Regions from separate parts of the Dongia sp. P2_B8 genome, predicted to be linked through region 1. Evidence: riboswitches for the same ligand, from Rfam matches in the RefSeq annotation. Region 1 holds a riboswitch; each other region holds the start of a gene.

Region 1 (6,757 bases):
GTTCGACGACATCTTGTAGATCGGCCCCGATCCCGGCAGATCATGCTCGCCCGGCACATAGGCGGCGATGTCGAGAATTCCGGGGCGAACGGTCAAGGTCATGATCTGGGCTCCAAGGCGCGTTGCGTCTGTGTTAGTGGCCGCTCGGTTCGTCGCTGAGCTCGGCCTTGGTCAGGGGTTCGGCATAGGAGCCGATCGTGTGCAGCTTGGCATCCTTGCCGAGGCCGCTGGCGACCAGGGTCAGGCGCGGATCGGCCTCGGCCACATAGCCCGCAACCTCGATGAGGTTGAGGTCCGGGCCCAGCTGATCGCGGCCCAGTTGATCGCGCCCGCCATGGATGAAGCTGGTCTCAAGCCCGACACCGGCCAGGGCCTGGCGCAGGCTGGAGCGGCTGACCGGTTCCGGGGCTTCAAGCACGATCAATGAATGGTCGCGGTCGGTGGGTTCGGTGGGCGAGCGGCCGACGACGAGGGCCTGGAGATCCGGGTTGCGCTGGTTGCCGGGATCGCCAAAGGGCAAGCGGGCCACGACATGGGGCAGCTGGGCCGAGCCCATCAGGCGCCGCCACCAGGGGTCGTTGTCATCCTCGCGCGGGAAGGGCAGGACAGCGACCGTGGCGGATCCGTCCATGACGGCGCTCAAGGCGCGGTCGACGCGGCTGAAGGTGAGGAGCTTGACCTGGCTGCCATAATGATCGCGCGCCAGGTCCCAGAAACCGGGATGGGCCTGCGGGGCATAGACCGCGACCACAAAAGGGCCTTCGACCTGGAGGAGGGCGGAGATCATTTCGCGCCACATGCGCACGATGACGGCCTTGGGCAGCTTGCCTTTGTGGCGCGCAATGAGGCGGCGCAGGATCTTGGCCTCGCGGGCCGGGCGCATGAACTTGGCGCCTTCCGCGGGCGATTCGCCGGTCAGCGGCTGGCGCGCTGCCTTGGTGGCGCCCACCGCAACGGCCAGTTCCGTCCGCTGCATGAGCAGATCGTGCAGCTGGCTGTCGATCGCATCGATCTTATGCCGCAGCTGGACCAGCTCATCCCCGATGCCATCCGACCCCTGCATACCCCTAAACCACTTCCAAGGCCCAAATTGTTTCCAAGAACTGAGAAACGGCCTAGCCAACGGTCATTCAGACGGGGCCCGGCCGCGGCCAAGTGATAGCCGCCAAGCGCCCGAAAAGCAAAGAAAACCTTGAAAGAAGCCATTGCCAGGGGCCCCTGTGCTGGGTTTCCTGCCCTGGAGCCTGGAGGGGCGCTGTCAGGCGGGAAATCCGAGCCCCCAAGAGCCGGATTTTGGAAGATTGGCGGACAGATTTCAATCTTCCGGCCATGGTTCCTTCCCGGGTTTCCAGCGCTGCCGCCGGGCCGGTGGTGGCTCCGCCACCGCTGCGGCCCCTTACTGGCCGACCTTCTCGATCTCGAAGGGTGTCGTCTGATAGATCTCGTTGATCCAGTTCGAGAAGAAGAGATGCGCATGCGGGCGCCAGCGGTTAAGCGGCGGCCGTGCGGCATCATCGGCAGGGAAATAGTCGTGCGGCAGCTTGATCGGGACATTGGCGTTGATGTCGCGCGCATATTCATCGCCGAGGGAGGTCGCATCATATTCCATGTGATCGAGCACGTGGAGACGGCGCGCGCCGCGACTCTGGGCGATGCAGACACCTTTCTCGTCGGAATAGGCCAGCACGTCGACATCCGGGCACGCCGCCACGTCGGCGGTTCTGATTTCGGCCCAGCGCGAGATCGGTATCACGAAATCATCCGAGAATCCGATCAGGAAGGGTGACGACGGCTTCATGATCTTCTGGCGATAGACACCGAACGCCTTTTCCGGCAACTGATGCTTCGGTACGCCGTGGAAATGGTAAAGTGCCGCCATGGCACCCCAGCAAACATTGATCGTCGAATGCGCGTTGGTCGTGGTCCAGTCGAAGATCTGCTGCATCTCCGGCCAATAGGTCACGTCTTCGTAGGGGATCGTCTCGACCGGCGTGCCGGTGATGATGAAGCCGTCGAATTTGCGATGCCGCGCATTCTCCCAGGTCTGATAGAAAGTCCGCAGATGGTCTTCCGCCGTGTTCTTGGCGGCATGGTTGCCGATGCGGATCAAGGAGAGATCGATCTGCAGGGGGGTGGCGCCGAGCAGGCGCGCGATCTGCAACTCGGTCTTGATCTTGTTCGGCATCAGGTTGAGCAGGCCGATCTGCAGCGGGCGGATGTCCTGGCGGATTGCCGCTGTCTCGGTCATCACGCGCACGCCCTCGTTCTGGAGGGCCTGGAAGGCAGGGAGCTTGTCGGCAATCTTGATCGGCATGTGCGGTCACCCAAAAATCGGCAAATGGCTCGCCCTGGGTCCGCAGCCTTGAGATTCCACTTTTGAAAATCTCGGGCGGCCCTTTAGCGAGTTTTTTTACGTGGCTGCAAGCCGGCCGGCCAAATCACCACGGAATGCTTCTATTTAACCGATGCGGCACCCAAGCTACAATACGATTTATCAGGCTTTGACGGCCGCCCAGGGTAGCGTTTCACGCATGTTGTGGGGCGTTTTGCCGCATAACGAGGGTGAATTTGCCAGGCGAGCCGGCATGTTTTTGCCAAGGAAGCGGGGCGGGTCAGTCAGGCTGTTGCAAGAGTGGATCCCCGGGTCAAGCCCGGGGATGACGGCTTTGTTTAGTTGGCCGCAGATGGTGTTGGCAGGGTATTCTCAAGTTCGTCATCCCCGGGCGGTCCCAGTTTTCTGCTGGTGGCACGCATTTCTCTTTCGCAATCGCGGCACCATGGGCTGGCATCGGCACTCGGCATGGGGTTGGGCGGAATGATCCTGGCAACACTTGCCGTCATCGGCTTGCAGGCGCTCTTCATGCAGGTCGAATGGCTCTATATGGGATTCAAGATCGGTGGTGGCGCCTATCTCGTCTATCTCGGCTACCAGCTGTGGCGGGGCGCCAGGCAGCCCTTGCAGGCGGCGATGGCAGATCCATCGCGGAGCGGCGTATTCCGCACTTTCCTGCTGGCGCTGGCGACGCAGCTCAGCAACCCGAAGACCGTGATTTTCTACAGCAGCGTCTTTGCAGCCTTGCTGCCGTCCAATCCCTCGACCGGCACGATGATCCTGCTGCCGGGCCTGCTGTTCCTGGTGGAAGGCGGCTGGTATTCGGCCGTGGCACTCGCCTTCTCGACGGCCAAACCGCGTGCGGCCTATCTTCGCGCCAAGGGCTGGATCGACCGCATCGCCGGGGCCGTGATGGCAGGGCTGGGGCTGCGGCTCATCTTCAGTTCGGCGAAGGTTTAGGGAACGAAAGTCCCCTCACCCCGACCCTCTCCCCGCAAGCGGGGCGAGGGAGTTTCGAGCAAGCTCGGTATAAAGCCCCTCTCCCCGTTCTTACGGGGAGAGGGGTTGGGGTGAGGGGCGTTTCGCTTTAATCCAGCAGGCTCCGAAGCGCGCGGTTGGCGACCGCCAGCATGGCGAGCTCCAGTTTGCCGACCTGGCGCAGATCGGTGAACAGGGCCTCGGCGCGTGGCAGGGCGGCGGTGCGGCCGGCTTTCCAGCCGTCGATCGCCTTTTCACCGGTGAGCCCCAGATCGTTGGCGAGGACCGCAACCGTCAGATCACGCTGATGGGTGTTGAGATCGTCGACGATGGCAAACACCGCGAGGCGCTGCCAATGGCTGTCGCCGATCAATCCCTTCGCCCCTGTCCGCAGCCAGTCGATGTTGAACTGGTCGCCGATGGCAAAATAGGTGGCGGCCACATCCTCGACCTTGATCTTGGTCTGGGCGGCAATGCGCACCACATCAAGCGTCGTGCCGATGCTGGCCAATTGCGAAATGCGCCGTGCCAGCCGGTCCGGCACGCCACCCGACATAAGGGCGCCATAACGCTTGGTGTTGGCGGCCTGATCGGCCGGCGAGAGGATCGTGCCCAAGGCCGCTTCGATGGCAATGATGCCGGGTTCGGTCGCAGCGATGTTGGCGGCGATGTCGAGCGGATGCTGGCCGTTGCGGAGGAACCACAGGGTCGCAGCTTCGGCAAGCCGGTTGATCTCGATCAGCATCGAGGTCTGGATGCTGGCCGAGACTTTGTTGTCGAGCGCCTGGATACCCGACCACAGATCCCGCAGCTTGAAAGCACCGCGGGTGATGGCATAGGCGCGGGCGATGGCGGAGGCGCTCTGGCCGGTCTTCTCCTTGGTCACATGAACGAAGGTGGCGCCCATGCGATTGACGAGCGAGTTGGTGACGACGGTCGAGATGATCTCGCGGCGCAGGCGATGCTTGTGGATGAGCGGCTGATAGCCCTCGCGCAGCTGCTGCGGGAAATATGAGATGAGATCGTCGGCCAGCTGCGGATCGTCCGGCAGATCGGACGGCAGCAATTCGTCATAGAGCGCCATCTTGGCATAGGCCAGCAGGACAGCGCTTTCCGAGCGTGTGAGGCCGATGCGCTGGGTCAGGCGCGCACGCATGATCTCATCGTCCGGCAGATATTCGATGGCGCGGTCGAGGCGGTTGATGCGCTCCAGGCCACGCATGAAGCGGCCCTGCTGGTCGAGGAGCGTATAGCTTTGCGCCTCCGCGACCGACAGCGCCTGGGACTGCAGGTAATTGTCGCGCAGCACGAGGGTCCCGACCTCGTCGGTCATTTCAGCGAGCAGCTTGTCGCGCTGCTTCATGGTGAGATCGCCGGCGGCGATAGCCTCGTTAATGAGGATCTTGATGTTGACCTCGTGATCCGAGGTATCGACGCCGGCGGAATTGTCGACCGCATCGGTGTTGAGGCGCTTGCCGTGGAGGGCTGCTTCGACGCGGCCGCGCTGGGTGCAGCCGAGATTGGCGCCTTCGCCGATCACCCGGCAGCGCAATTCCTCGCCATTGACGCGGGTCCCGTCATTGGCGCGGTCGCCGACATCGGCATGGGTCTCGTCGGTCGCCTTCACATAGGTGCCGATGCCGCCGAACCACAGCAAATCGACCTCGGTCTTCAGCAGCAGCTGGATGAGCTCGTTGGGCGTCACCTGATCCTTGGTGAAGCCGAAGCGCTGTTTCACTTCCGGCGAGAGCTTGATCGATTTCGCCTTGCGCTCGAAGATGCCGCCGCCGGGCGAGATCAGTTTGGCATCGTAATCGTTCCAGCCGGAGCGCGGCAGGTTGAAGAGGCGCTGGCGTTCGGCCAAGGTCGCCTTCGGGTCCGGATTGGGATCAAGGAAGATGTGCATGTGGTTGAAGGCAGCCACCAGCTTGGTGTGCGCCGAGAGCAGCATGCCGTTGCCGAACACGTCGCCCGACATGTCGCCGACACCCACACAGGTGAAGTCGACATTCTGGATATCGTGATCAAGTTCGCGGAAATGGCGCTTCACGCATTCCCAGGCACCGCGCGCAGTGATGCCCATCTTTTTGTGATCGTAACCGGCAGAGCCACCCGAGGCAAAAGCATCGTCGAGCCAGAAACCGTAATCGCGCGAGACCGAATTGGCGATGTCGGAAAAGGTCGCCGTTCCTTTGTCGGCCGCGACCACCAGATAGGGATCGTCGCTGTCATGGCGGATGACGTCGGCTGGCGGTTTCACGGCGCCGGCCACCAGATTGTCGGTGATGTCGAGGAGGCCGCGCATCAAGGTCTTATAGCAGTGTACCACCTCGGCCATGACGGCCTCGCGGTCACCTTGCGCCGGGCGCTTCACCACGAAGCCGCCCTTGGAGCCCACCGGCACGATGACGGCGTTCTTGACCATCTGCGCCTTCATCAAGCCTAAGACCTCGGTGCGGAAATCCTCGCGCCGGTCGGACCAGCGGATGCCGCCACGCGCCACCTTGCCGCCCCTGAGATGGATGGCCTCGGCACGCGGGCTGTAGACGAAGACCTCAACCAAGGGCCGTGGCAGCGGCAATTCCTCGATCTTGGCGGAATCGAGCTTGAAGGAGACATATTCCTTGGGCCCGCCATCAGTGGCCTTCTGGTAGAAATTGGTCCGCAGGGTGCACTGCACGGCATTGAGATAGCGGCGCAGGATGCGGTCTTCGTCGAGGTTGGCGACGCGGTCGAGCTTGCCGGCAATCTTCTCGACGATCTTCAGGGTCTTCTCGTCGCGATTGCCTGCGAAGGCCGGATCGTTGCGCACGTGGAACAGCTTGACGATGTTGCAGGTGATGGTCGGGTTGGCGTTAAGCGTCGCCTCCATATAGTCCTGGCTGAAGGCAATCGCCGCCTGGCGCAGATATTTGCAATAGGCGCGCACCAGGGTGATGTCGCGCCAGCCGAGGCCGGCGGTGATCACCAGTCGGTTGAAGCCGTCATCCTCCATCTGGCCGCCCCAGATCTTGGCGTAGGCTTCGTGGAACTTGTCGCGGATCGCGGCAATATCCACCTCGCCGCCATCGGCGGTCACCATGATGAAGGCGTGGATCCAGACCGGCTGCTCCTGGCCGACCGGGCGCACATCGAACGGATTTTCGCTGATGACCTTGAGACCGAAATTCTCCAGCGAGGGGAGGACCGTGGAGAGGGCGATCTTGTCACCGGACTTATAGAGCTTGAGGTGCAATTCGTTGCCGGCGGCCTCGATCGGGCGATAGAGGTTGATCGCCGTCTTGTTCTCGTGCAGCGCTTCCTCGATGCGGTCGATATCGCTCACCGCCGCATGGGCATTGAAATATTCCTCGAACCCCACCGGAAAGGCATCGCCATAGCTGCGCAGCAAGGTCAGGCCCTCGGCCTCGCCCTTGGCTTCGATGAGCGCATCCTTGAGGTGATCGC
Region 2 (6,757 bases), 900 kb from region 1:
GTTCCATGGCCTGGGCCTCGACCGGCCGTGGTACGATATGGCAATCCTGCGCTTCCTGGATGTCCTCAGGCACTAGACGCACTGAACACGCGTTCGTCCTGTTCTCGCCTTAATTTTGCCCAGACCTCTCACTATCGATGGCGCCCTTCGCACTATTTTTCGAGGGGACGAATTTGTTCAAAAAGTTTGCGGTCGCGGCAGCCTTGTCGCTGGCGGGTTTCATCGCGGCGGCATCTGCGCAGGCAGATGGCGGCTGTTCATTGCTGGTAGATGCTGCAGGCGGCGCAGTGCTGTCACGGACCGGCGATTGCGATAGAGCGGTGACGCCGGCATCGACGTTCAAAGTGGCTCTGGCGGTGATGGGGTTTGATTCCGGTATCCTGGTCGATGCTGAAAACCCGGCCTGGCCGTTTAAGCAGGGTTATGCGGATTGGATGGAGAATTGGAAAACGACCGTCACGCCACGTTACTGGCTCGACAAGTCCGTGGTCTGGTATAGCCAGGAACTGACCAAGAAGCTGGGGGTGGCGCGCTTCCAGAGCTATGTCGACGCTTTCGATTACGGCAATAAGGATCTCATTGGTGATCCCGGTAAGAGTAATGGACTCACCAATGCGTGGCTGAGATCATCCTTGAAAATCTCGCCGCTCGAGCAGGCGCAGTTTCTCGATAAACTGCTCAATCGCAAATTGGGCGTGTCGGATAAGGCCTATGACATGACCTATGAGGCCATGCCCAAAACCACATTGGCGAATGGCTGGATCGTCTCCGGCAAGACCGGAACCAGTTTTCTGACCAATGCCGATGGCACGGCGGATCAGCAGAAGCGCCAACTTGGCTGGTATGTCGGCTGGGCGGAGAAGGGTGCACGCAAGATCATCTTCGTGCACCTCATCGAAGATCAGAAGAAGCAAGAGACTTTTGCCGGCATGCGCGCGAAGGCGGAACTGCTGAAGCTGTTGCCGGGCGAGCTGAACGGGTTGTAGGGCACCCTCTATCTCGTCATCCCCTCAAGCCCGGGGATGACGAAATGGGATACGTTCAACTCTTTGCCAACCGCTCCGCCATCTCGATGGCGGAATAGGTGAGGATGCCGTCGGCGCCAGCGCGCTTGAAGCAGAGCAGGCTCTCGAGGACGACACGGTCATTGTCGAGCCAGCCATTCTGTGCCGCGGCCTTGATCATCGAATATTCGCCGGACACCTGGTAGGCGAAGGTCGGCATCTTGAAGGCCTCCTTTACGCGCCAGATGATGTCGAGATAGGGCAGGCCGGGTTTCACCATCAGCATGTCGGCGCCCTCGGCGACATCGAGCGCGCATTCACGCAGCGCCTCGTCGCCATTGGCGCTGTCCATCTGGTAGGTTCGCTTGTCGCCTTTGCCGAGTGACGATTTCGAACCGACCGCGTCGCGGAACGGGCCATAGAAGCCGCTGGCATATTTGGCGGCATAGGACATGATCTTCACACGCTGGAAGCCCGCGGCGTCGAGCGCATCGCGCACGCGGCCAATGCGGCCATCCATCATGTCGGAGGGGCCCACGATATCGACGCCGGCTTCGGCCTGCGCGATGCTTTGGCGGATGAGCACGTCAATCGTTTCATCGTTGAGGATCTCGCCGCCCTTCATCAGCCCGTCATGGCCATGGTCGGTATAGGGATCGAGGGCGACGTCGCAGAGGATCCCGACCTCCGGCACTGCCTTCTTGAGAGCGGCCACCGCCCGGTTGCACAGATTGTCGGCGCGATAGGCTTCCTCGGCTCCTGGCGTCTTTTTGTCTTTCGGAACGACGGGAAAGAGGGCCATGACCGGAATGCCGAGCTTCGCTGCCTTCTCGGCGGCTTTCAGCAGGGCTGGGATGGTCAGCCGGTCGACTCCGGGCATGGAGGGGACAGCTTCGCGGGCCGGGCCGCCTTCCTTGACGAAGACCGGCCAGATGAGATCGTTGGCAGTGAGGGCATTTTCCGCGACCAGCCTGCGCGACCAATCCTCCTGCCGGTTGCGGCGCATCCGGATGCGCGGGAACTGGCCGAAGGGCTGGCGCTTGGCGTGGCTGTCGTGGCTGTGCTCAGTCATCTGGCGGCTGCTCGGTCGCTATGGGGATACCGTCGGATACAACGGCGCAGCCCTCAGCGCAATGGACGACACGCCGCAGCCGGCGGACCGCTTACGCGCGCTGCAGGCGGTCCCTGATCTGCGAGAAGCCGGTTTTGGCAATGTCGGCCTGGATCTGGGCCAAGGGCTTGCCCAGCGAAACGATCAGCCGTTCCGGGGCGCCCTGTTGCTGCAGCTTCCACTTATCCTTCTTGGCGTCGAAGCTGGCAGGCTGGGCCTGGGTCGGGAAAACCATGTATTCGGCGTTTCGCCGATAGATGTCGTACAGCATGTTCGTTCCTTACGGGATCAAGCCCGGGTTTCAGACCGGCGCCATCACATTGGCCCTATTACATTGGCCTGGCGACATGCTTGACGGCCACTGTCGTCATGCCGTTCTGGGTGATTTCCCGGTCGATCTGGCTGATGGGCTTGGTGCTGTGGGCCAGGACCTGAGTATTTACCCCCATATGCAGCCTTTTCCAGCCGCTGAGGTTCATGTCTGAGGGTGGCTTGCCGGATTCGAACACCAGCATCAAATTATCGCGCCGATAGATATCGTAACGCATGATCGCACCTTTCAAGGTTGATCGCGCATATACGCTGCAATGCACCCAACTAGCGAGTCTAATCGCGCGAATCGGGGCAGAAACCGCCCTTTTGCACCAACATCCCCAGCTATCCCCGGGCCGGTGGCAGCCAGCCCGGGGATATGGGTGGAGTCTTACTCCGCGGCCTTTGCGGTGCCGCTTGCTGCATCCAGGGCCTGGGTAATATCGGCCAGAATGTCGTCGATATGCTCAATGCCGATGGCGAGGCGCACATAGCTGTCCGAGACGCCGCTGGCGATCTGCTCGTCGGGATTGAGCTGCGAGTGCGTGGTCGAGGCCGGATGGATGGCAAGGCTCCGCGCATCGCCGATATTGGCGACGTGATAGAGCAGCTTCAGTGAATCGATGAAGCGACGGCCGGCATCGAGGCCGCCCTTGATCTCGAACCCGACGAGCCCGCCATAGCCGCCTTTCAAATAGGCATCGGCCCGGCGCTTGTCTTCGCCGGTGGCGCGGCTGGGATGGATGACCTTGGTCACCGCCGGATGGCCGTTGAGATAATCGGCCACGGCCTGCGTGTTCTTCACATGCTCGCGCATGCGCAGCGGCAGCGTTTCCAGACCCTGGATGAACAGGAAGGCGTTGAAGGGGCTCATCGCCGAGCCAAGATCGCGCAGCAGGGTGACACGCGCCTTGATGATATAGGCGATAGGGCCGAGCGGCTTCACAGCCTGAGTCCAGACGGCACCATGATAGGATGGGTCCGGCTGGTTGAGGCCGGGGAAGCGTGCGGCATTGGCCTCCCAATCGAAATTGCCGCCATCGACGATCGCACCGCCGATCGAGGTGCCGTGGCCGCCGATATATTTCGTGGTCGAATAGACAACGATCGCAGCACCATGATCGAACGGCCGGCAGAGGATCGGCGCTGCCGTATTATCCATGATCAGCGGCACGCCGAGTTTGCGGCCGATATCGGCTACCTCCTTGATCGGGAAGACGCGCAGCTTCGGGTTGGGCAGGGTCTCGGCGTAATAGGCGCGGGTCTTGGCGTCGGTGGCCTTGGCGAAGGCTTCCGGGTCTTTGGGATCGACGAAGCGGACTTCGATGCCCTGGTCCTTCAGCGTGTTGGCAAAGAGATTCCAGGTACCGCCATAAAGATCGGTCGAGGAGACGATATTGTCGCCGACCTTGGCGATGTTCTGGATCGCAAAGGCCGAGGCCGCCTGGCCTGAGGAGACCGCAAGTGCCGCCACGCCACCTTCGAGTGCCGCCAGGCGCTCTTCGAGCACCGCGGTGGTCGGGTTCATGATGCGGGTATAGATGTTGCCAAAGCGCTTCAGGCCAAAGAGGTCGGCTGCATGCGCTGAATCATCGAACTGATAGGACGTCGTCTGGTAGATCGGCACAGCCACCGCATTGGTGGCGCTGTCGCGGCGGTGGCCAGCGTGGAGCACGATCGTTTCGGGATGTTTGCTAATGGTCATTTCACGTCTCCGATGTGTGACTTGTCAGGCAGCTAGTGAATTATTGTCCCGTAAATTTATGGAAATCTCAAGCCGGGTGGGCGTGACGTTTCTGAGCAGATCCAACACGGGATCATGCCGTTCGACTGTGATGCGCAGGCGCTCCAAAGCGTAGATATCTGCCGGGCTGGACAATCGCGCCTCTGCGCGGACATTGCTTGGGCCGGGTCGCACACCCTCGGCCGCTGCGGCGATGCCATTGAGATCCAAGCCCGCTTCGATGCGGATTTCAACATTATTGAGCGGGATGTCCAGGGCGGCGGCAAACCGGCGGTAGCTGGCGGCAAGGCTGCCTGCCAGGGCTTCCAGGACCCGTTGCACATGGTCGAGTTCCGGCCGCCTGGCATGGTCGACCTCTGCACCGGCGCGCGCTTTCAGGGTGACCTGGGCGCAATGTGGGCTGCGCCGGATTTCGTCCTGCAGCTGGGGAATCGTGGTGTCGGTCGGGGTGGTCATCGCAAAAGCCTCCTCAAGGCAGTAGATCCGCCCGGGGCCAAGGCAATACAGCGCTTTAGCTCTTGGTGACGCGGTGCAAGCTGCCCCTCAAATCCCGCGGGTCCGTTGCTGGTGGACCGGGCCAAAACGACAAAACCCGCCGCGTCAGGGACGGGCGGGCAGCCAAAACACAGGTTTCATGCCGAAACCGCGCTTTAGCTGCATTTATAACGCGCCCGCAAGCTGAGCTTCAAATCGGCGCGGCCGGAGAATGATCCGGGGTGGGGTGGGTTGTCAAGTTGGCTTGACGAGGCGGCTCACATGGCCGATGAGTCCCGCCCCTTTCCCCAGCAGCCGGCCGGATCATGAGCGAATTTCAAGACGTCCTGTTTTCCATCGAGAATGGCCATGGCCGGATCGTGCTCAACCGCCCCCAGGCGATGAACGCGCTGACGCTCGACATGATCGACGCCATCGCCGCCCAGCTGGCGGCCTGGGAAATGCGCGTAGATATCAAGGCCATCATCATCACCGGCGCCGGCGACAAGGCGTTCTGTGCGGGTGGCGATATCAAGGCCGTGCATGCAGCCAAGCAGCGCGGTGATCTCGGGATGCTCGAGGATTTCTACCGCCGCGAATACACACTCAACCACCGCCTGGCGACGTATGCCAAGCCGATCATCGCGGTGATGGATGGCGTCGTCATGGGCGGCGGGGCAGGGATTGCCTTCAACTGCTCGCATCCCGTGGTGACCCACAAAACCGTCTTTGCCATGCCGGAATGCCGCATTGGCCTGTTTCCGGATGTGGGTGCCGGGCATTTCCTCAATCGCTGCACCCCGGCGCTGGGATTGGCGCTGGGCCTGGTCGGCCTGGCACTGCGCGGGCCTGGAATCGTCCGCATCGGCCTTGCCCGGCATTTCGTGGCCAGTGCGCGTGTGGCTGAAATCGGCATCGATACGCTGGATGCGCTCAATCTGCGGGTCGATACCGCGGGGATCGAGCAGATGCTGCCCGACATTGAGCGTGTCTTCAGCCTGAACACGCTTGATGAAATCATGACCGTGCTCGCCGCACGGCGCGATAGCTGGGCGGTGGAAACACTGAAGGCGCTGGGCAGCTTCTCGCCGATGAGCCTTCGGGTGACGTTCGCCCATCTGACCCGGGCGCGCGGCCAGAAGCTTGCTGACGTGCTCAAGACCGAGTTCCGGCTGTCCCAGCATTTCATGGCCGGCCATGACTTTTTCGAGGGCGTCCGTGCCCAGCTGATCGACAAGGACCATGCCCCCAAATGGCGGCCGGCGGACCTTGCTTCCGTCACCCCGGCGATGGTCGAGGCCTGCTTTGCCCCGGTCCCGGGGGTCAAGGATTGGGCGGTACAGGCCCATTAAAAGCTGGCCCGGGCGTGGCTAAATGCCCGGACCGCCGGGAAAATGCCGGATCGGCCGTTTAGCGGACTGGCGCGGGATTAACCATTGCTTTACGATGGGCAGCTAGCTTGAGACCGAATCGCGACCGTTTTTGGCGTGATTCTGCGCTATTGGGGATTAGCGGTGAAAAAAGCCTATTTGGAAACTATTGCGCTGGTTGAGCGCTTGCATCGCGAATGCCTTGAAGTGATCAAGGCCGATCTTGATCGGCAGGGCATCCGGGATCTCAACAACGTTCAGGCGATGATCTTGTTCAACATCGGCAGCGACGTGCTGTCGGTTGGCGAACTCACGAACCGGGGCTATTACCTCGGTTCGAACGTCTCCTACAACGTCAAGAAGATGGTCGAGAACGGCTATCTCATCCAGGAGCGCTCGCCCCATGACCGGCGTGCAGTCCATGTCCGCTTGTCGGAAAAGGCCCTGGCTGTCGTCCAGAAGATGCATGACATGTATGACAAGCATCTCCAGGCGCTGAATTCAGAAACCTTCAAGGATGGCGAACTCGATGGGGTCAACCTGACCCTGCGCCGTCTGGAGCGTTTCTGGGCCGCCTCAATGGACTACGCCCCCCGCTAGAAGGCCGGCGGTTAGGCCGTCAGGCCTTCCGAATGAAGTGAATGTCCTGGAACTGACGGCGGAATGCCGTCACGTTCTCTTTGACGCGTTCCGGCGTCTCGTTCCCGATCAGCACCCGTGCGGTGAGCCGGGCTATCGTTGC
Region 3 (6,757 bases), 770 kb from region 1:
TTGTAGATATGGGCGCCGAGGCGCTGTTCCCAGATTTTCGGGACGAATTGCGCAAGATAGGCGCTGCCGTCCCGCCAGCCGAAATAAGTGCCGGTGGCAATAAGCAGGCCGGCCAATGTCCAGGCGCCGCCGACTGACCAGCCACGCTTGATGGCGCGGGTCTTCCAGTCGCGCAGATGCGGGTGTGCGGCGAGCAATGCCTGGCGCTGCTGCGAATCGAGGAGAACAAGGCGCGGCACCGGGTCGCTGACGCGGCCGAAATTGATGGCTCCGGTCACCTTGTTGGCGTCGATGACGCGCATGTCGGCAACCGGCCAGCGCGCCAGTTCCGCGATCTCCATGGTCGAGATGACGAGGTTCTTGCCGGTCAACGCGATCAGGGCACGGTGAGCGGTGGCGGTATGGCCATCGTAATAGCGATCTTCGGGCAAGATAATCCTCTTATCTCATCTAAATCCATCTCCCCTTCAGGGGGAGGTTAGGTGGGGCCCGTGGGTGACGATTATGCGAGATCGAAACTGAATGCGCTCCCCATCCCGGCCCTCCCCCTTAAGGGAGAGGGCGTATTCCTCGTAGCCTCCTACATTATCCCCGGATCGAACGCTTCCAACAGGCCTTCGCCAAATTTCGGCCGGGGCAGATCGGCGTGTGTGATCTCGGAGCCGTCGATTTCGCCGATCACCTCGATATTTCGTGTCAGGAACAACATGGTGCGGTGGATGGCGATCGGCAAGCCCAAGCCGAGGGTAAAGACGATGATCAGCAGATTGACGAGATAGCGGCCGATAAACCGCCCGATGGTCAGAGAGGTTGCAAAGCGCAAACCGCCCAGGCTCAGCTTATTGGCGACTTCCCGCAGCAAAGCGACGTAGTAGGCCGCGTACGCCAGAATGGAGACCACGATAATGGCGAGGTAGCCGCCCAGGACAATGGTATAGAGGGCTGCGAACGCTGCGCCGTATTCGTCCATATGCTCTCGGTCTTCGGGATTTTCGATAGGCGTGAATATTTCCCGCAGCGCATCGCCATAATTTGTCATCAGATAATTGTAGCCGAAATATCCAACGATGCCCGTGACGGCAAAGAAGGTGATCGTGCCAAGAATGTAGGGGATGTAGAGCGTGCGGGACGAGGTTTCGATGCTCGCTTTCGCGTCGCCAAAATATGAATTGTTGAGGCGGTCGTCGAGGAGACGCATTTGCGTCCAGGGCCAGGCCAGAGTCAAAGAGAGCAGAGAGAGGATTGAGAACCACAGGCCTTTGAAGCCCCACGTCCACGCCGAACCGGTCATGCCGCCACGGATGCCGCGCCAAAGTGTGCGAGTCAGTCGATAGCGCTGTGCCGCATATTGGGCGACGAAGGTCAGATAGAGAATGACGATACCCAGGCCGTATTTTGGGACGATGAGGAACGGAGATTCCGGCCCGACGGCAACGCTAAGGGCGGTAATGGCGATCAAGCCGATGACGTAAACCACCATGACGATGATGAAGCCGATAAACAGTTCGCCACCGGTGCCGGTATATTCGAAGCGGTCGCCGCTCAAGGACGTATGTGCCCAAAGATAGCGACGCACGCGTGTCTTGCCCCAGAAGCGCCAGATGCTGAGGGTTATGAACATCAGCAGAATGTTCTTGATGAAAATCCAATAGAGTTGGCCAAGGCGCCCGTCATAGACGAAACGAGTCCGTACTTCCACGCCTGTGGCGCGGCCGAAAGAGGCTTGTGTCGTGCTCAGATCGTCGGTCAAGGTATCGTCCTCGCTTATATTGTCGGTTGATCAGAGAATGCCGGGATCGAGTGCTTCGAGCAAACCTTCGCTGGCTTTCGGCATGACATCGGTGGCCTGTTTGAGTGCGGCGGTATCAATGCTGCCGAAGATGCCGATATTGTTGGCCGTGAATTTGATCCAGCGATGAATGACCAGTGGCCAGGCGAGGCCCAACGATCCAACCAGCAGGATGACGGCCGAGCCCAGCTGCAAGGTCATGGCCAGCGGCGTGACAGCGCTGGTGAAGCTCAACTGACCAACGCGCAGGTCACCCATTTGCAGATGGTTGAAGAATTCCTGCTGCATGTTGGCGAAGTAGACGGCGAAGGTGATGGGCACGAGGATCAGGATCGTGACGCCCGCGCAGAGCAGGGTGAGGGCCTCCAGCATGGTCTGGTCCAGCGGCAGATGCGAGATCTTGTCGATCGCCGGATCAAGGCCCGACTGTGTCGCGCCGAGCAACGCGCTGCCCAGCATGAATGACCAGAAGCAGACGCTGCGGCCGCCGCCAAGGTAAGCGCGCATGTTGCCGAGCCGGCTTGCAGCAACGCGGCGGTCAAGACATGACATGCGCCACCATGGGACCAGGAGGCCGATGGCGGCAGCTGGGATAAAGAGCGCGCCGGTCTTGAAAGCGTAGGCCCAGGCGGAACCGTCCATGCCGCCGCGGATGCCGCACCAGGCCGTGCGGGTGAGGCGATAGCGTTGCGCAGCAAATTGTGCCGCGAGGTATAGCAGGCCGAAACTCGCGAGGCTCGCCACCCAAGCTGCGATGCCGATGGGCGTTTCCAGATCAAGAATCTCAGGCAGGAAATGGTTGACCGCCAGCAGGATCGCGACAAAGCCGATGGTTTTCAAAAAGCCGATCAGTAGTTCGCGGCCAGTGCCCAGATATTCCAGCCGTTCGCCCAGCACAGTCGTGTGTGACCAGAGGTACCGGCGAATCTCGGTCTTGCCCCAGAAGCGATAGAAGCCGAGGGTCAAGAGCGACAGGCCGAGATTGATATAAAAGAGCCGGGCGAGTTCGCTCAATGCTCCGTCATATTGCACGCGCTGGATGGCGGGCAGGCTGCTGACGTCGACACGGTGGGGCTTTGCAAGAATTGCCGGCGGTGAGGCTGCCACCCGCAAAGACGGATCGGCGGCAAACGACTGGTCGATAGGCAAATGATTTCCCCACTCATTGCATTGCAGCGAAAGATAGCAAAAGTAAGTTTGGTGCTCAAGTGTGCCAGTGATGAACAGGGATGAGCGGATTGTGCGCCCCCCGCTTGACAGGCGGGCCTCAGTCATGGCTTAACATCGGCCGACGCTCGGTAATATGGCCGGGCTCCGTGGTGATTTGTGCCGGATTGCGGCCACGTTAAATCAAACGCTAAAAGGTCCAGGACAGCGCCCAAGGGCGCCCGAGCCTCGGCCTTATCGGTCGGGGTTTTTTATTGCCCGCATGCCAGTGATGGTGCGCGGGCCAGTCCAGGACGAGGCGATCATGACGGTGACACGGAATATCAAGGCCAGTTGGAACGCGGCCACGAAGCTGGTGCATGCGGGCCAGACGCGCAGCCAGTTCAAGGAGACGTCGGAGACGATCTACATGACCTCCGGCTATGTCTATGAGACGGCGGAGGAGGCGGAGGCTGCTTTCGACAACAGTCAGCCGCGCTTTGTCTATTCGCGTTTCGGCAATCCCACCGTGGCGATGTTCGAGCAGCGCATGGCGGCGATCGAAGGCGCGGAAGCGGCGCGCGCCACCTCATCCGGCATGGCGGCGGTGTTCGCGTCGTTGGCCAGCCTGGTGAAGGCCGGCGACCGCATCGTGGCGTCTGATGCCTTGTTCGGCTCGTGCCAGTTCATTCTTGCCGAAATACTCCCGAAATGGGGCGTGGTGACCGAATTCGTCGATGGCCGCGATCTTGAGCAATGGAAACAGGCGCTGAGCAAGCCGACCAAGGCCGTGTTCCTTGAGACGCCAAGCAATCCGGGCCTGCGCCTCGTCGATCTGAAGGCGGTTGCCGACCTTGCGCACAAGGCCGGTGCCACTGTGGTGGTCGACAACGTGTTCGCCACACCCTTGCTGCAGCAGCCGCTGCAACTGGGTGCCGATGTCGTGGTCTATTCGGCGACCAAGCATATCGATGGGCAGGGGCGGTGCCTGGGCGGCATTGTGCTGGGCTCCGAGAAGTACATCAACGAGACGCTGCAGCCCTTCATCCGCCATACCGGGCCGAGCTTGAGCCCGATGAATGCCTGGATCCTGCTCAAGGGTCTGGAGACGCTGGACCTGCGCGTCGCCAAGCAGAGTGAGAGCTCGCTCAAGATCGCCCGGGCGCTCAAGGGCCATGGCAAGTTGGCGCAGGTGAACTATCCGACGCTCGAAGGGTTCCCGCAATATGAGCTCGCCAAGCGGCAGATGAGTGCTGGCGGCACGATGCTGTCGCTTAGCCTTGCCGGCGGGAAGGCTGCGGCGTTCAAATTCCTGAATGCGTTGGAGCTGGTGCTGATCTCCAACAATCTCGGTGATTCCAAATCGCTGGCGACGCATCCGGCGACCACCACGCATCAGCGGCTCACCGTGGAGCAGCGCGCGAAACAGGGGATCGACGAGGGGCTTATCCGCCTCTCCGTGGGGCTTGAGCATGCGGACGATCTTGCCGATGATGTGCTCAATGCGTTGAAGGCAGTGTAGAGCTTCTCCCTTTCCCTTCAGGGGGAGGGCCAGGGTGGGGGCCGGTTTCGGTCCCGTTCTGCCACAATTCTCGCCTATGCCCCCACCCTAACCCTCCCCTTGAAAGGAGAGGGGATTGGACGGAGATGTAATGATATCTGGCATCTTTCTCACCGGCCATTGCCTGTGCGGCGCCTTTCGGTATCGCATCGATCCTGCGGGCGCTGTCGTCGATTATTGTCATTGCAAGATGTGCCAGCGCTGGAGCGGGGCGCCGGTGACGGCCTGGGCACAGGTGCCGGTGCGGCAGTTTGAGATCCTGCACGGCACGGCCAGGGGCTTTCAATCATCGCCCCTTTATCAGCGGCATTTCTGCGTCGATTGCGGATCGTCTGTATACATGAGCGGCGGCGATACCATCGGTATCCTGCTGGGAACGCTGGACGATGCATCCGGCCTCATTCCGACCGGGCACGGCTGGACGTCCGATCGCGTGTCCTGGCTGAAGATCGATGACGGTCTACCGCACTGGGCGAAAGACGCGCCTCACGACCACCAATAGCCACGATCGCTAATAATATTACAAATAAATGCCGCCTTTCGGCCTGATCTTGCGCCTTCCCCCGAAATCCCTCTATATTGCGGCGCACAAAAGACCTGAACTGGGCGGGGAGCGGCATGAGCAAATCGGCGAACAAGGAACAGCCCTGGCTGTTTCGGACCTATTCGGGCCATTCCTCGGCCACGGCCTCCAACGAACTCTACCGCACCAACCTCAAGCGCGGGCAGACGGGGCTCAGCGTTGCCTTCGATCTGCCGACCCAGACCGGCTACGATTCCGACCACCCACTGGCCAAGGGTGAGGTCGGCAAGGTTGGTGTGCCGATCAGCCATCTTGGTGACATGGTGGCGCTGTTCGACGGCCTGCCCTTGGCCGAGATGAACACCTCGATGACCATCAACGCGACCGCCCCCTGGCTGCTGGCGCTGTATATCGCGGCGGCCGAAAAGCAGGGGACAGCGCGCGGCGTGCTGCAGGGGACGGTGCAGAACGACATCATCAAAGAATATCTCTCGCGCGGGACCTATATCTTCCCGCCGGAACCCTCGCTGCGGCTGATCACGGATGTCATCAGCTTCACCTATCGCGAGGTGCCGAAATGGAATCCCACCAATGTCTGTTCCTATCATCTGCAGGAAGCCGGGGCGACGCCGGTGCAGGAGCTGGCCTATGCACTAGCGACGGCGGTTGCCGTTCTCGATCATGTGAAAGCGAGCGGGCAGGTGCCGGCAGCAGATTTCCCGCAAGTGGTGGGGCGCATTAGCTTCTTCGTCAATGCAGGCCTCAGGTTCATCACCGAGATCTGCAAGATGCGCGCCTTCACGGAGTTATGGGACGAGATCTGCCGCGAGCGTTATGGCGTTGCGGACGCAAAGCTCAGGCGCTTCCGCTATGGCGTGCAGGTGAACAGTCTCGGCCTCACCGAGCAGCAGCCGGAGAATAATGTCTATCGCATTCTCCTGGAGATGCTGGCTGTGACGCTCTCCAAAAATGCGCGCGCCCGCGCCGTGCAATTGCCGGCCTGGAACGAGGCCTTGGGCCTGCCGCGGCCGTGGGATCAGCAATGGTCGCTGCGGCTGCAGCAGATCGTGGCTTATGAGACGGATCTCCTTGAATTCGGCGACATCTTCGATGGATCGGTCGAGATCACGCGCAAGGTGGACGCGCTGAAGAAGGAAGCGCTGGAAGAATTGGCGCGCATCGATGCCATGGGTGGCGCGGTCGCTGCCGTGGAATCGAGCTATATGAAACAGCGCCTGGTGGAATCGAATGCGCGCCGTTTAGGCGCCATCGAGACCGGCGATCAGGTGGTGGTCGGTGTCAACCGCTATACCGAGAGTGCCCCATCGCCCTTGTTGACCGGCAGCGACGGCGGATTCCTGGCCATCGACGACAAGGCGGAAGCCGAACAGGTGACGGCACTCAAGGCTTGGCGCGCTGCGCGTGACAATGCGGCGGCGGCAAAGGCGGTGGCGGTGCTTGAGGCCGATGCGCGGTCGGGGCGCAATATCATGGAGGCGTCGATCGCCTGTGCCCATGCCGGCTGCACGACCGGCGAATGGGGCGAGGCACTGCGCCGCGTGTTCGGCGAGTTCCGGGCGCCGACTGGGGTGGCGCGGGCCAGCATCAACCAGGACAGCGTCGCCATCGAGAATGTGCGCAAACAGGTCGATGCGGCGAGCAAGCGATTGGGCCGGCGCATCAAGATCCTGGTCGGCAAGCCCGGCCTCGACGGCCACTCCAACGGTGCCGAGCAGAT

What was found. A riboswitch is a leader RNA that binds a small molecule or an ion and turns the genes downstream of it on or off. The one in region 1 is predicted to bind S-adenosylmethionine.
Region 2: another riboswitch for S-adenosylmethionine. It lies ahead of AC1DWZ_RS13785 (OsmC family protein); the one in region 1 lies ahead of AC1DWZ_RS09635 (homoserine O-succinyltransferase).
Region 3: another riboswitch for S-adenosylmethionine. It lies ahead of metZ (O-succinylhomoserine sulfhydrylase); the one in region 1 lies ahead of AC1DWZ_RS09635 (homoserine O-succinyltransferase).

What each region holds. Positions count from the first base shown of each region.
Region 1 is NZ_JBFUDM010000003.1:428,871-435,627, forward strand. Features, by position in the region: gene AC1DWZ_RS09625 (pyridoxal phosphate-dependent aminotransferase) at 1-102, opposite strand, end outside; gene pheA (chorismate mutase) at 134-1,063, opposite strand; gene AC1DWZ_RS09635 (homoserine O-succinyltransferase) at 1,397-2,314, opposite strand; SAM riboswitch at 2,378-2,455, opposite strand; gene AC1DWZ_RS09640 (LysE family translocator) at 2,675-3,292, shown strand; gene AC1DWZ_RS09645 (NAD-glutamate dehydrogenase) at 3,420-6,757, opposite strand, start outside.
Region 2 is NZ_JBFUDM010000003.1:1,333,791-1,340,547, forward strand. Features, by position in the region: gene AC1DWZ_RS13755 (YheT family hydrolase) at 1-76, shown strand, start outside; gene blaOXA (class D beta-lactamase) at 204-986, shown strand; gene hemB (porphobilinogen synthase) at 1,042-2,076, opposite strand; gene AC1DWZ_RS13770 (hypothetical protein) at 2,168-2,386, opposite strand; gene AC1DWZ_RS13775 (hypothetical protein) at 2,445-2,663, opposite strand; gene AC1DWZ_RS13780 (O-acetylhomoserine aminocarboxypropyltransferase/cysteine synthase family protein) at 2,819-4,132, opposite strand; gene AC1DWZ_RS13785 (OsmC family protein) at 4,157-4,627, opposite strand; SAM riboswitch at 4,803-4,878, opposite strand; gene AC1DWZ_RS13790 (enoyl-CoA hydratase/isomerase family protein) at 4,972-5,997, shown strand; gene AC1DWZ_RS13795 (MarR family winged helix-turn-helix transcriptional regulator) at 6,160-6,615, shown strand; gene AC1DWZ_RS13800 (aminotransferase class I/II-fold pyridoxal phosphate-dependent enzyme) at 6,635-6,757, opposite strand, start outside.
Region 3 is NZ_JBFUDM010000003.1:1,200,173-1,206,929, forward strand. Features, by position in the region: gene AC1DWZ_RS13180 (M48 family metallopeptidase) at 1-431, opposite strand, end outside; gene AC1DWZ_RS13185 (YjgN family protein) at 581-1,750, opposite strand; gene AC1DWZ_RS13190 (YjgN family protein) at 1,781-2,938, opposite strand; SAM riboswitch at 3,096-3,170, shown strand; gene metZ (O-succinylhomoserine sulfhydrylase) at 3,261-4,457, shown strand; gene AC1DWZ_RS13200 (GFA family protein) at 4,588-4,998, shown strand; gene AC1DWZ_RS13205 (methylmalonyl-CoA mutase family protein) at 5,115-6,757, shown strand, end outside.